Regions from separate parts of the Chryseobacterium sp. KCF3-3 genome, predicted to be linked through region 2. Evidence: riboswitches for the same ligand, from Rfam matches in the RefSeq annotation. Region 2 holds a riboswitch; the other holds the start of a gene.
The links. Region 2 has a riboswitch for cobalamin ahead of prpB (methylisocitrate lyase). Riboswitches for the same ligand answer to the same signal wherever they lie in the genome.
Positions count from the first base shown of each region.

Region 1: another riboswitch for cobalamin. It lies ahead of ACKTTZ_RS15090 (T9SS type A sorting domain-containing protein); the one in region 2 lies ahead of prpB (methylisocitrate lyase).

Region 1 is NZ_AP035792.1:3,328,933-3,336,711, reverse strand. Features, by position in the region: gene ACKTTZ_RS15115 (DUF1599 domain-containing protein) at 396-962, shown strand; gene ACKTTZ_RS15110 (BT_3928 family protein) at 964-2,073, shown strand; gene ACKTTZ_RS15105 (TerB family tellurite resistance protein) at 2,184-2,531, shown strand; gene tpiA (triose-phosphate isomerase) at 2,587-3,345, shown strand; gene ACKTTZ_RS15095 (esterase-like activity of phytase family protein) at 3,423-4,691, opposite strand; cobalamin riboswitch at 4,916-5,108, shown strand; gene ACKTTZ_RS15090 (T9SS type A sorting domain-containing protein) at 5,171-6,277, shown strand; gene clpP (ATP-dependent Clp endopeptidase proteolytic subunit ClpP) at 6,627-7,313, opposite strand; gene dnaG (DNA primase) at 7,425-7,779, opposite strand, start outside.
Region 2 is NZ_AP035792.1:3,108,089-3,115,867, reverse strand. Features, by position in the region: gene ACKTTZ_RS14075 (N-acetylmuramoyl-L-alanine amidase) at 1-600, opposite strand, end outside; tRNA gene ACKTTZ_RS14070 (tRNA-Ser) at 736-820, shown strand; tRNA gene ACKTTZ_RS14065 (tRNA-Pro) at 836-910, shown strand; tRNA gene ACKTTZ_RS14060 (tRNA-Arg) at 953-1,026, shown strand; gene ACKTTZ_RS14055 (hypothetical protein) at 1,348-1,914, opposite strand; cobalamin riboswitch at 2,163-2,356, shown strand; gene prpB (methylisocitrate lyase) at 2,804-3,712, shown strand; gene prpC (2-methylcitrate synthase) at 3,699-4,853, shown strand; gene ACKTTZ_RS14040 (bifunctional 2-methylcitrate dehydratase/aconitate hydratase) at 4,887-6,338, shown strand; gene ACKTTZ_RS14035 (CoA-acylating methylmalonate-semialdehyde dehydrogenase) at 6,404-7,779, shown strand, end outside.

The DNA.
Region 1 (7,779 bases), 220 kb from region 2:
CTCCTACACTTTCAAACTATACTATCCCGAATCTCGTCATCCCGAGCCCAAAGTGTTTCCACTCTCTAACCCTCCAACCCTCTTACTCCCAAACTCACAAACTCTCAAACTCGAATCCCGCAACCCAAAACTCTAAAACTCTCAAACTCTCCCACACTCAAACCCTCTCACTCACAAACTCTCAAACCCAAAAACTCGAATCCCGCAACCCGAAACTCTCAAACTCTCCCACACTCAAACCCTCTTACTCTCAAACCCAAAAACTCGAATCCCGAAACCCGAAACTCTAAAACTCTCAAACTCTCCCACACTCAAACCCTCTCACTCACAAACTCAGCTCATCAAATTCAAAAATCTAAAACCGAATTCGTATATTTGGAAGATTAAGAAAATTTATGCTAAAAACATCAGTACAGTTCGAGAAAATTATCAGTCAGTGCCGTGATCTTTTCGGTAAAAAATTACAGGATTATGGTGCAGCATGGAGGGTTTTAAGACCGAGTTCCATTACCGATCAGATTTATATCAAAGTCAACAGGATCCGTACGCTGCAGATGACTGATAAAAAAATGGTGGATGAAAGTGAGGAAGATGAATTTATCGCCATTGTGAACTATTCTATCATTGGACTTATTCAGCTAGAGAAAGGTCTTTCCAATGATTTCAACGAAAATAAGGAAGAAATTTTAGGTCTTTATGACAAGTATGCCACTGAAGCAAAGGCTTTGATGGAGAGAAAAAACCATGATTATGGTGAGGCATGGAGAGATATGAGAATCTCTTCAATTACAGATCTTATTTATCAGAAAGTATTAAGAACTAAACAGATTGAGGACAATCAGGGAAAAACCATTGTTTCGGAAGGGCTTGATGCCAATTATTTCGATATGCTGAATTATGCAGTCTTCTGCCTTATCAAATTCTCAGAAAAAGAAAATCAATTCGAACCCAAAAATATTTAATATGCTCAAAGGTTTATTACGCTTTATTATTGCTGTTATTTTTATCCTTTCAGGCTTTGTAAAAGCCGTGGATCTGGTAGGTTTTTCTTTCAAAATGGAAGAATATTTCGCACCGCCGGTTTTCAACATGCCTTTTTTAGAAAAGTTTGCTCTGCTATTTTCCATTATCGTAGTGGTACTGGAGCTTTTCTTAGGATTTATGCTGTTGCTTAAATTAAAGCTTAAGTTTACCTTGTCCATATTAATTGCACTTTGTGTTTTCTTTGGATTCCTTACATTTTACTCAGCGTATTTCAATGTGGTAACCGACTGTGGATGTTTTGGAGATGCTATCAAATTCACTCCTTGGCAGAGCTTCTTAAAAGATGTTGTACTGCTGGTAGGATTGATTATCTTATTTATCCTTTACAGAAAAGATTTCCGTAAAAAAGATGAGTACGGAATTACTCAGAAAGAGTCTTCCAATACCTTTAAATATATCCTTTTAACTGTCTTTTCTTTAGGGATGATTTATGTTATGGCTCAAGGAATTATGCATGAACCTATTATTGATTTCCGTGATTATAAAATCGGGACTGATATAAAAGCTGAAAAAGCAAAAATTGATAAAAACCCTTCTGAATATAAAACTTTCTACACGCTGAAAAATCAGAAAACAGGAGCCGTTGTAAAAGTAAATCAGGATGATTATATCAAAAAAACAGAATACTGGGCAGAAGGCTCTCCATGGAAAATTGAAGATGGAAAGAATGAATCTGTCCTTATTAAAGAAGGCTATAAATCTGAAATTGTAAAATTCAAGATTGAAGATCCTACAGGAATGGAAGTTACTCAGGAAATCATTAATGCACCAAAAGCAGTTCTTGTTTTCTCATATCATCCAAAAGAGATTCCTGCAGATCTGCTTCAAAAAGTAGAAGCGAAGGTAAAAGCACAGAAAGGTGCTCTTATCTACGGAGTTTCCACAGAACCTAATACTTTTAAAACCATCAAAAATGTACTGATGGATGGAACTGCTATCAAAACAATAGCGAGAAGCAACCCATTTGTACTGATTCTTGAAAACGGAAAAATTATAGATAAACAGCCTGCAAAGGACTACGTTAATTAATTATAAATGATGAATGATGACTTATAAATGATCTTTCTTTGACGAGAAATAATCATGTATTAATTATCAATTATCAAATTTAAACACTAAACTTAAACATACAACAACTCATGCAAAAATCAAATAAATCAATCGCCGGTTATCATTTACTTATGATCCTTTCTTCTGTAGACGGAGAATTTGCTCCTGAGGAAGGAATGCTGGTACAGCAATACATGGCGGATGAATTTCCTTTCAGAATGAATCTTGACAACGAGCTTGAAACATTGGCTCTTTTGCAGCCTGAAGAATGGAAAGATCATTTTGAATTCCATGCAAGATGTTTCCACGAAGATTCTACAGAGGACGAGCGTGTGAAATTTGTTCAGTTTGCAAAATCACTGATCAAAGCTGATAATAAAGTAACGGAAGAGGAACATACGTTCTACGTACTGTTGAAAAACCTTTGGGGATTATAAACGCTCAACACATTGCACAAACTTAAAAAAATAAATAAATCTATATTTAAATCTTATGAGAAGAAAAATAGTTGCAGGAAACTGGAAGATGAACAAAAATGTAATTGATGCACAACAATTAATGATTCAGTTACTAAGCTATAAAAACAACAATGCTACGAACTGTGAGGTTTGGATTGCTCCACCTGCATTGTATTTGATGATGGCAAAAGATGTTTTTGAAAAGGATGAAATAGGAGTATTTTCTCAGGATATGAGCGAGCATGAAAGCGGCGCCTATACTGGTGAAATTTCTGCAGATATGCTGGAATCTATTGATGCAACCGGATCACTAATCGGGCACTCTGAAAGAAGACAGTATCACGGAGAAACAGATTCTCACTGTAACAGAAAAATCAAATTAGCTCTTGACAAAGGTCTTATTCCTGTTTACTGTAACGGGGAAACTCTTGAGCAGAGAAAAGCAGGACAGCACCTTGAGGTAGTAAAAAACCAGACTGAAGTAGCGCTTTTCACACTTTCTGCTGAAGAAATTAAGAAGGTAGTGATTGCTTACGAACCGGTTTGGGCGATCGGAACAGGAGAAACAGCAACTCCGGAGCAGGCTCAGGAAATCCATGCACACATCAGAAGTATCATCGCTGCAAAATACGGACAGGAAGTTGCTGATGAGGTTTCTATCCTTTACGGAGGTTCTGTAAAACCAGACAATGCTAAAGAAATTTTCTCTCAGCCGGATATCGACGGAGGTCTGATTGGAGGAGCAGCTTTGAAATTAGAGGATTTCTCTAAGATTATTGAAGGTTTTAACTAATATAAAATATTTATATATCATCCAATAAAAAGCGGCGGAATCGAAGATTCCGCCGCTTTTCCGTTAAAAAAATCTAATTATTGAATATCGACTACATACATTGTTCCTTTGTCTACTTTACCCGTTTTAGGTAAAATTTTAGCTTTTGGATTTCCGTTTCCATCATCCACTACTCCAAAATCATCATCATTGAAAACAGCCAGTTTATTATTTCCTAAATAAACAATTCCTTCGAATTTATCATGCTCGTAACCCAGTTTTGCAACCAGATCTACGGCTAATGTTTTGGTAACAGCTTTTATTCCTGCATTGGTAATTTCATCCCATGAACACTGCTCTAAAGCTTTTCCGTTAATTTTCATTCCGTCCACCGCATTAATATCGGCTCCGTTCACATCGGAAGCATTGCTCAGATTGATTCTGTATACTTTTTTGATTCCTCCCTGAGAACCGAAATTTCCGTCTCTTTCAATCACCAGGAATTCATTATTGCTGATGGCTGTAATATCACACACCGAATCAGAAGCGCCACCATCCTGTTTGTATAAAAACTGCTTGGTTTGCCCTGTAATAATATCAAAAGTGACAATTCTCGTTAAAGTAGTATTGGTGGCCAATGCTTTACTAGGAACAAACATCATGGATTGTATTGTACCTACCAATGTTCTTCCATCCGGAGTCATGCAAAGTCCTTCCATTCCTCTGTTGGCTCTTCTTTTTGCTAAAACAGCTGGTAGTTTTCTTGGTCCTGTATTTACGCCAACAGGGCTTATTCTTTCCATTTCTACTCCGTCTACACTGTAATGTACGATATGTGGACCATATTCATCAGAAACCCAGAATGTACCATCAGCGGCAGCAACAATACTTTCGCTATCAAGACCATATTGATCAGTACCCAAAACATTTCCGGAAGCATCATAAGCTACTTCTCCGGTACTTCCCATTCCTACAGGATTTGGAAGTCCTGTAATAGGTTGTCCGGATGGATTTTTAAGTTTAATATATTTGATGACCTCTACATTTCCGTCAGCATTGATTTTAAAATGCATAATGGTTGGAGTAAAATTAGGAGCAAGAAACTTTTTCCCATTCTGGAAGTCGGTATTAGGACCTCTATCTGTAATGACATAAAATTCTCCCTTTCTTGTAGGATGAGCAGCTGCTCCGGAACCAAAGCCACCGTTAATAACATCCACACCGTTTATTGTAGCCAGTTTTGTAAATGGAAATTCCTGAGGTAGTTTGGAATAATTAATATCCTGATTAATCATTGTGGTATCGTCATCACTTTTACAGGAAGCCAATACAGCCAGTATACCCACAGAACATAGTAATTTTTTCATATGCTATTTTATGGCTGCGAAAATAGGGCTTGATTGTAAACTGATCTTAAATACAATGATAATTGTTTTTTAACAATAGAACAGACAGAATGCATTGAAGATAAATAATAAAAGAACCTGTTTGAAAATGAAAAACCAAGAATCCAGCCCAATCGTTAATCAATTTGAAAATCAACTTTTTAAAGGAAAATAATTCACAAAACGGACTTATCAATTTATATGATATATTTGCAGCGTTTTAAGGCTGAACAATGTTCATTAATAGGGAATCAAGTGAGAATAATATTCAAATCTTGGGCTGTACCCGCAACTGTAAACTGTTTAAACTTACTGCACGAAAAACCACTGGACCTGAAAATCCGGGAAGGAAGCTGTAAGATGTGAGCCAGGAGACCTGCCGTAAAGCACCAGATTCAGAGAAAGAATTATTTCTCCTCTGAAGATAAGTTTCGGGAATAAAACTTTAAATTAATTATATCATGAGGAAAATCTATCTTTTTTTCTTACTGCTTTGCATGCAGGTATTGTCGGCCCAATTTACAGAAAACGACATTAAATTTTGGGTAGGAACAGGTTCTAAAAAAGCATATTTCATTGCAGATTTTAATGATGACAGCTCTCCCAATTCTTATGCATGGGGATATCGTTTTGACGGCGATGGCCTGTTGATGGAAGATCTTATCAATGCAATTGTGGCAGCAGAATCCCAAATGCAGGTTGACATTCCTACGGGATATCTTTCTATTCTGAATTATAATCATCACACATCTACTGTTGATGACAGCTGGATAACATGGTCCGGATCCAGTTCATCAAACATGACATGGAACAATGGTGTAGGTTATACGCCTTTGGAGGACGGAAAATGGTATGGAGTGACTTACGGCCTTGATCATTACGATATTCCTCCTTCTTCTCCCGTTCCAGCCTACAGTTCTGCCTGGTTTACTCCGTCTCAGGTTACGAACTGGGTGGGAACAGGAACTAATAAAAGCCTTGTCGTTATTGATTTCGGAACTGATAATGCCAACGGAAATGCGAATTCTTTTGTTTTTGGAATTACATACAACGGAAGTATCAATGCTGAGCAGGCTTTACAACTGATCCAATCTCAGGCTTCTTATTTTAATTTTGCATTAGCGAATAATCAGATTGCTACTCTATCATTGAATTCCTTTGCAGGGAATGCTTCCGGATCAGACAGCTGGAAGCTATATAAAGGAAAAGATCTATCAAGCTGGCAAACAAAAGCCAGCCTTTCTCAGATTCAGCTGAGCAATAATGATTGGTTTGGGTTGAGCTTTGGGCTAAGAAGACCATTTACACCCTCTGAAGCACAGCTGACTTTAGGAATTTCTTCTGTGACAAAGAAAAAACTCAATATTTATCCAAACCCGGCAAGTGATTTTATTCAGATTGAAACGGCTGAGAAACTGAAAGAAGTGAATATCTATTCTGTAGCAGGACAGAAAGTAATGACTTCCCAAGTTACTAAGATTGATATTCATTCTTTAAACTCTGGAGTTTATTTTGTGGAAATTAAGACCTCTGAAAATACAACGATCCATAAGATTGTTAAGAAATAGAGAAAGCGACTTGAGTCGCTTTTTTTGTGAAGATGTGAGTAAAATATACTGTTGAAAACCACCCCGTCAAAAATTCTTTGAATTTTCGCCACCCCTCCAGCGGAGGGGAATTTTTACCCCTTCAGTTGGAATTTTGATCTGGTTTGTAATTTTTCTCTCACATCTGTTGTTGAATCCTTATGCTGTATTCTTACGGAATGACAAACTGTATGGATAAACCATTATTCCAATTGTGTCTTTCCACAGGAGTCTAAGCATTTGGTAAATAACTTAAATGAGTGATTAAAATACAAATCCAACAAAAAAACCGCACCAATCTGGTGCGGTTTTCTTATGATTTTAAAATCAATTATTTTTTCTCTGTAGATCTTTGTAAAACCTCATCTACCATTCCGTAGCCTTTCGCTTCTTCAGAAGTCATCCAGTAATCTCTGTCAGAAGATTTTTCTACCCACTCGTATGTTTGTCCTGAGTGATGACCGATGATTTCATAAAGTTCCTGCTTCAGTTTCAACATCTCTCTCAAGTTGATTTCCATATCAGAAGCAACTCCCTGAGCACCTCCTGAAGGCTGGTGAATCATTACTCTTGAGTGCTTAAGCGCAGAACGTTTTCCTTTTTCTCCTGCAACCAATAATACAGCTCCCATTGAAGCAGCCATACCTGTACAGATTGTTGCTACATCCGGCTTAATGATCTGCATCGTATCATAAATACCTAAACCTGCATATACACTTCCACCAGGAGAATTGATATAGATCTGAATATCTTTTGAAGGATCAGCACTTTCTAAGAATAAAAGCTGAGCCGTAACAATGTTTGCTACCTGATCATCAATACCTGTTCCAAGGAAGATAATTCTATCCATCATCAGACGGGAGAAAACGTCCATCTGAGCAACGTTTAATCTTCTTTCTTCCATGATGTACGGAGTAAGATTCGTTGGGCCATACATTCCCATATACTGATCGGTAACCAAACCGTTGTTTCCTAAATGCTTTACAGAGAAATCTCTGAATTCTTTTTTAATGTCCATATTTTTATTATGTATTATTTTTTAAATATTCTCGAAGTTTAAATTACAATATTTATTCCTAAAATTTTATAGGACTTTTTGTCACAGAATACTCAAAAACCTGACGTCAAATTATCTTTTTCTATCTACATATATTCCTTTGATAGGTGAATATTCGATCATATTATTCAATCGGATAGACGCCTGTTTCAACAGGGTAATCTTTTTGATCAGCTCATAATATTTTACTTCATCCGTACTGCTGTACTGATCGAGTTCTTTAGCCGTTTCCTTGATCAGATAGTCAATATATCTGTATTTATGCAGCAAAACATCTCCCTTGATCTGATCTGCCACTTTATCACCATAATTGGGAGGATAAATATTTCTGGAAGCCCAGTTTTCAAGCTCATCCAACGGAATTAAAGCATCTACAACCTTGGTAGTAATTTCTTCGTCCATAAAAGATACAAAAAAGTTTCCACTT
Region 2 (7,779 bases):
TTTCACCTGGTCATCGCTAAAAGGAGCAAAAGTTCTTTTGCCGGTAGCATCTGTAGTATAGCCTGTATTTACAATTTCAATACCGATAGAATTATCATTGAGATTTTTGTCATTTCTCCAAGCGCTTACTCCTGCATGATAGGCTCGCTTATTTTCATCTACCAACTGATAGATCTCGTTATCTCCTGTATTATTTACCAGATAATGGGCACTCACTGCCTGCTGGGTAAGAACAGTAAGAGATTTATCGTCCGCAAGAGCTGTATAATGTAATATAAGATAACGTTGTCTGAAATTCTGGGCTATCGCAGGGAAATAAGTTTTCACCACCTTGTATCCGGCTGGTTTTGCAGATACAATAGAACCATAACTTGCCGTATTATCATTTTTTGTTGGGTCTGCTATATTAGTAGTAAAAAAGTCTACTCCATGATCAGATACAACTTTTGGTTTTGGAGCGACCGGAGGAGTTGTTTGAACCGTCGGTTTCGCCTGTGTTATTGGGGTTTTCGGTTTGTAAGTATTTTTTTTTACATTTTGTTGAGAAGTACATGAAAAAACAAAAGTGCTTAATCCGATGATATATAATGTTTTACGCATCAGTTTGGTTTTTGAATGATTTATTACCTCAAAAATACACAAAAATTTCTTGAATTTTATTTGGTAAATAAAGAAATCTGTTCTATATTTGCACTCGCAATAACGGAACAACGATCATTAAAAAATAAACAAAAAGGAGGGTTGCCGGAGTGGTTAACGGAGCAGTTTGCTAAACTGTCGACGCGAAAGTGTCGCAAGGGTTCGAATCCCTTACCCTCCGCTCTTCTTATATATTCGGGGCGTAGCGTAGTCCGGTCATCGCGCCTGGTTTGGGACCAGGAGGTCGCAGGTTCGAATCCTGCCGCCCCGACTTTTTAATGTGCTTATTTACTAAGCGAGAATCAACTTCTAAGGGTGCGTAGCTCAGCTGGATAGAGCATCTGCCTTCTAAGCAGACGGTCAAAGGTTCGAATCCTTTCGCGCTCACATAAAGACTTACTATTTTTAGTAAGTCTTTTTTGTTTTTATTCCTTACTTAAAAATCATTGATAAAACAGACTGGATAGAGCATCCCGATTTCAATCGGGACGGCAAAGGTTCGAATCCTTTCGCGCTCACATAAAGACTTACTATTTTTAGTAAGTCTTTTTTGTTTTTATTCATTACTTAAAAATCATTGATAAAACAGACTGGATAGAGCATCCCGATTGAAATCGGGACGGTCAAAGGTTCGAATCATTTCGTACTCAAAAAAAACTTCACTTATCAAAAATGAAAATCTTCTACAGAGAAGTTATTAATATAAGATTAATGATCTGTAAAATATTGCCCAAACCATTGATCAAAACTTTCTTTATATCGAGCCTGAGCATTTTGAATCAACACATCAGGTTCTTCAATCTGGCTTAAACCGTAATCTCCTTTCATCCACCTCAAATATTCATTTAAATCCGGACTCTCTTCATAATCCTCTTCATCTCTATAAAAATAAGCTTCATCAAAGTCTACTGAAATCTCAGTGTCAAAAGTGAGCAAATGTAAAAACTGTACACTATTTTCAGCGACAATATGAACTCCACCTTCATCTCCAAAAACCACAACAGGCATTTTATTTAAAGGCTGATCCGTTGCATTATTCCAGATTGCATAGAATGAACCTGAACCATTGGCCTGAGCAAAAGGCAGCATACTATTCAAAAAACTTTCATCATCACTCCAGCTTTTCAGTCCGGATTTACTATCGATTAACACACCAAAGCCTTGCGAATAATTTTCAAACGAGGAAATGGTATTCTGGAAGTAAATCAGTTTTTCAAGCTCTACAGGAACTTCACTCAAACCCAGATTTTGTTTAAATTCTGCAATGTCTACCATAATCAATAATATACGATTAATAAAATTTATAAAATGAAAGAAGAACAGTAAATTTATTAACTATCTTTAATTTTTCGGTTATCTTTTATATTAATTTAACAACACAAATAATCCGTTTTCACCCTAAAACACCCATCACAACTTAAGCATTTCCAATAGATTACAGTAAAAAAACTATTGATTACATAAAATATCTTTTTCGTTATTATAAAATACTTATATTTACCACCAAGGAGTTCTTAAAACCTTCTTTATCAACCGAAACTGGTTACACTTAGCTGTGTATTAAAAGGGAATCGTGTGTAAATCACGAACTGTCGCGCAACTGTAAGTAACAAACAAAAAGTTTTTATCAATTGATATCCACTGTATATTTTTCATATGGGAAGGATGATAAAAACCGTTACAAGTCAGGAGACCTGCCTATTTCGTATTGACGATGCTTTCGCGATTTGAAGCTTACAGTCAGGTATGATACGATATGGATATAGTGTGATAAAAACAGTTTTATCAACCTATGTTATTTTTTTGAGATGGATATGAGTGTACATTGGGTACTTCTCATGATTCTGTGGCTCATTCGTATCCCCTTTCCGTAATTTTTCTTTCTTCATAAAGCACCGCGAAGTTTACTGAGGACTTTTTATAGGATTTAATCAATGTAAAAAGTAATGGTGTACCAAAGCAATCTTAATTATTCGTGGAGTCGTAACAGGTTTATTTTACAGACCTGCTCAGGAAGATTTTATCAAAATTCTCATCAGCTGCAGGATAGTAAGATTTCTCAAATTGTCACCCATCTTTTCTTTTTTTACTCAAAAGCTATGTCTTTACAGATTCCCGGCTTCTTCACTGATAAACAAATTTCAACTCAACAATACATATTAAAATGATCAAAAATGAAAACTGGAAATCCCCCGGCCTGAAATTCCGGGAGGCAATGGAAAAAGAAAATCCCCTTCAGATTGTGGGAGCCATCAATGCCAATCATGCATTATTGGCACAGCAGGCTGGTTTTAATGCAATCTATCTTTCAGGAGGAGGTGTTGCTGCAGGATCTTTAGGAATTCCTGATTTAGGGATTACCACTCTGGATGATGTACTCATAGATGTTCAGCGTATTACTAATATTTGTGATTTACCCCTTTTGGTGGATATTGATACAGGATTTGGACCTTCTGCCTTTAATGTTGCCCGAACTATTAAATCATTAATCAAAGCTGGTGCAGCAGCCATTCACATTGAGGATCAGGTGGGTGCAAAACGTTGCGGACACCGTCCTGGAAAAGAAATCGTAAGCAAAGAGGAAATGGTAGACCGACTTAAAGCGGCTGCAGATGCCCGTACCGATGAAAATTTTGTGATTGGAGCCAGAACAGACGCTTTTGCAAATGAAGGTCTTGAAAAAACATTAGAAAGAGCCATCGCCTACAAGGAAGCTGGTGCAGATTTCATTTTTGCCGAAGCAGTACCCGATTTAAGTTTTTATCAAAAATTTGTTGATGCTGCCGGAATCCCCGTATTAGCCAACATTACTGAGTTTGGGATGATCAAAATGTACACCGTTGAAGAACTGAAAAACGCAGGTGTAGGGCTTATCCTCTACCCTCTTTCCGCATTCAGGGCAGCCAATAAAGCAGCACAGAATGTCTACCAGCATATCCGTCAGGATGGAACACAAGCTAACGTACTGGATACGATGCAGACCAGAGAAGAACTCTATCAAAGCATCGGCTACTATGATTATGAACAAAAATTAGATAACCTTTTTAAACAAAATACTCATGTCAACGAATAGCGAACCAACATTTAAACCTAAAAAAAGTGTAGCTCTTTCAGGGGTAACAGCAGGCAATACTGCTCTTTGCAGTGTAGGAAAAAGTGGAAATGACCTTCATTACAGAGGTTATGATATTTTGGATCTTGCAGAAAGAGCACAATTTGAGGAAGTAGCCTATCTTCTGATTTATGGCCAGCTGCCTACTGAAGCTCAACTCAAAAACTATAAAGCAAAATTAAAATCACTGAGAGGACTTCCCCACTCTGTAAGAAATATCTTAAAAAGTATTCCGGCAGCCGCACATCCAATGGACGTTATGCGTTCAATGGTTTCAGCAATCGGAAGTATTCAGCCTGAAAAAGATGACCACAATGTTGCGGGAGCAAGAGATATTGCCGACAAACTACTGGCTTCCTTCAGTTCAGGACTTTTATATTGGTATCACTATACACACAATGGCAAAGAGATCAATGTAGAAACGGACGATGATACTATTGGCGGACATTTCCTTCATTTGCTGCATGGTAAAAAAGCACCGGATTCGTGGGTGAAAGCAATGGAAATATCTCTTAATCTGTATGCTGAACATGAGTTTAATGCATCTACGTTCACTGCCCGAGTTATTGCCGGAACCTCATCGGACTTTTATTCTTGTATCACAGGAGCTATTGGTGCTTTGAGAGGTCCAAAACATGGAGGAGCCAATGAAGTAGCTTTCGAAATCCAAAGCCGCTACAATTCTCCTGATGAAGCAGAAGAAGACATCAGAAAACGTATTGCTGACAAAGAAGTAATCATCGGATTCGGACATCCTGTTTATACCATATCGGACCCAAGAAACGTAGTGATAAAAAAAGTAGCCAAAGAACTTTCCGAAGAAGCCGGAGACATGCTGCTGTATAATATTGCTGAAAGACTGGAAACTGTGATGTGGGGAGAAAAGAAAATGTTCCCGAATCTGGACTGGTTCTCTGCGGTATCTTATCACCTGATGGGAGTTCCCACATTGATGTTCACTCCGTTATTCGTTATCTCCAGAGTCACAGGATGGAGTGCACACATTATCGAACAAAGACAGGATGGAAAAATTATCCGCCCAAGTGCCAATTATACAGGCCCTGAAAATAAAGACTTTGTCAACATCGAAAACAGAAAATAAAAAATCAATTCATAATTAAACTAAAAAATAAAGATGTCATCACACATTTCAAACGAAAGACCACAGCCGGATCAGGTATTAACAGATATTGCAGATTATGTATTACGCTATGAAATCAAAAACGATTTAGCCTGGAAAACAGCACACTACTGTTTATTAGACACGATCGGATGCGGATTGGAAGCACTGACTTATCCTGCATGTACCAAACTTTTAGGACCTATCGTAAAAGGTACTGTTGTTCCGAATGGAGCTAAAGTTCCTGGTACACAGTTTCAGCTGGATCCGGTACAGGCTGCTTTCAACATTGGAGCAATTATCCGATGGCTTGATTTCAATGATACCTGGCTAGCTGCTGAATGGGGACACCCTTCAGATAACCTGGGAGGAATTTTAGCAACCGCTGACTGGCTTTCAAGAACGAATATCGCAGAAGGAAAAGCTCCGCTGAAAATGAAACAGGTTCTGGAAGCAATGATTATGGCTCACGAAATACAAGGCGTAATTGCGTTAGAAAATTCATTCAACAAAGTAGGTTTAGACCATGTTTTATTGGTGAAACTAGCCTCTACAGCCGTTGTAGGAAAACTAATCGGTTTGACGCGTGATGAATTAATCAATGCCGTTTCTCTAGCATTTGTTGATGGACAGTCTTTAAGAACATACCGTCACGCTCCCAATACAGGAAGCCGCAAATCATGGGCTGCAGGAGATGCCACTTCAAGAGCTGTACGTCTGGCATTAATTGCCCAGACAGGCGAAATGGGTTATCCATCTGTATTAACTGCAAAAACATGGGGATTCTATGATGTATCTTTCAAAGGAAATGAATTCAAATTCCAGAGAGATTATGGTTCTTATGTGATGGAAAATGTTTTGTTTAAAATTTCATTCCCTGCAGAATTCCACTCTCAGACAGCTGTAGAAGCAGCTATGACTTTACATCATCAATTAAAACAATCAGGAAAATCTGCTGAAGACATCAAGAAAATAACCATCCGTACCCACGAAGCCTGCATTCGTATCATTGATAAAAAAGGTCCATTGAACAATCCTGCTGACCGTGATCACGCTATTCAGTACATGGTAGCAGTTCCACTGATCTTCGGAAGGCTTACTGCTGCAGACTATGAAGATAACATAGCATCAGATCCAAGAATCGACATCCTTCGTGATAAAATTGAATGTGTGGAAGATGTACAGTTCACCACAGATTATCATGATCCTGAAAAACGTTCGATTGCCAATGCTTTAACGGTAGAATTAAAGGACGGAACCGTGCTGGAAGAAATCGTTGTAGAATATCCAATCGGTCACAAACGCAGAAGAGAAGAAGGAATTCCTGAACTGATCAAGAAATACAAAGTAAATCTTGCCAGAATATTCCCGGAAAAACAACAGAGAATTGTATTGGAAAACTCTTTAGAATACGATACGCTTGTTGATCTGGATGTCAACGAGTTTGTTGATCTGCTGGTAATATAATCTAATAAGAAGTTGAGAGTGAAAATAAAAATTCACTCTCAGCTTTTCACCTCAATCTAAAAATCATGTCACAAAAAGTAACAATATTAATCAACGGAGATTTTATAGAAAGTAAAGCGGTACAGCATCTTCCTGTAGAAAATCCTGCTACCCAGGAAATTCTTGCAGAAGTCCCTTTAACGGAATTATCTGAAATAGATCAGGCGATAGAAGCAGCTAAAGAAGCCTTCAAAACATGGAAAGAAGTAGCTACTCCGGAAAGAGCCAGATTCTTTCTAAAATACCAGCAGCTTTTAAAAGAAAATCAAAAAGAAATTGCCGAAATCCTTTCCAAAGAAAATGGAAAAACATTCCCTGATGCCATGGGAGATGTATGGCGCGGCATTGAAGTGGTAGAGCATGCCTGCAACATTCCAACGCTCATGATGGGAGAAACGGTAGAAAATGTAGCGAGAGGTGTTGATACCTATAGCTATATTCAGCCTCTTGGAGTCTGTGCAGGAATTACCCCTTTCAACTTTCCCGCAATGATTCCTTTATGGATGTTCCCTATGGCCATTGCCTGTGGAAACACCTTTATTTTAAAACCTTCAGAACAAACCCCGATGACCTCTATGAAAATGGCTGAGCTATTTTTAGAAGCAGGTTTTCCTAAAGGAGTTCTGAATATTGTTCACGGATCCAAAGATCAGGTTAATCACATTCTGAACCATCCGGAAATCAAAGCCATTTCATTTGTAGGCTCAGTTCCCGTTGCGGAACATGTTTACCGCACAGGAACTGATAATCTGAAAAGAGTTCAGGCTTTTGGAGGAGCAAAAAATCATATGGTAGTCATGCCGGATGCCAATAAAGAACAGGTCATCAACAATCTTGTAGGAGCTTCCTGCGGAGCGGCCGGACAGCGTTGTATGGCAATCAGTGTAGCTGTTTTGGTGGGTGAAGCTCAAAATTGGGTGGATGATATCAAAAAAGCTTTAAGCACGATTAAACCCGGAGTATGGTCTGATGATTCAGCAGCTTTTGGTCCTTTAATCAACAAACAATCAAAAGACAAGGTTGTAAGATTGATTAAAAGTGCTTATGATCAGGGAGCTGAGGTATTGCTGGATGGCAGCAACTGTACAGTAGAAGGCTATGAAAACGGACACTTTGTAGGTGCTACTTTATTCAATAACGTATCTACGGATATGGATATTTACAAAGAAGAAATTTTCGGGCCTGCTTTATTATTATTAAAAGCGGAAACACTTGATGAAGCTATTAAAATCATCAATGCTAATCCTTATGGAAACGGAACTTCCATCTTTACCAATTCAGGGGCAGCAGCCAGAAAATTCCAGCACGAAATTGAAGTGGGACAAATTGGGGTAAATCTTCCGATTCCTGTTCCATTACCGTTTTTCTCTTTTACAGGATGGAGAAAATCATTCTTTGGCGA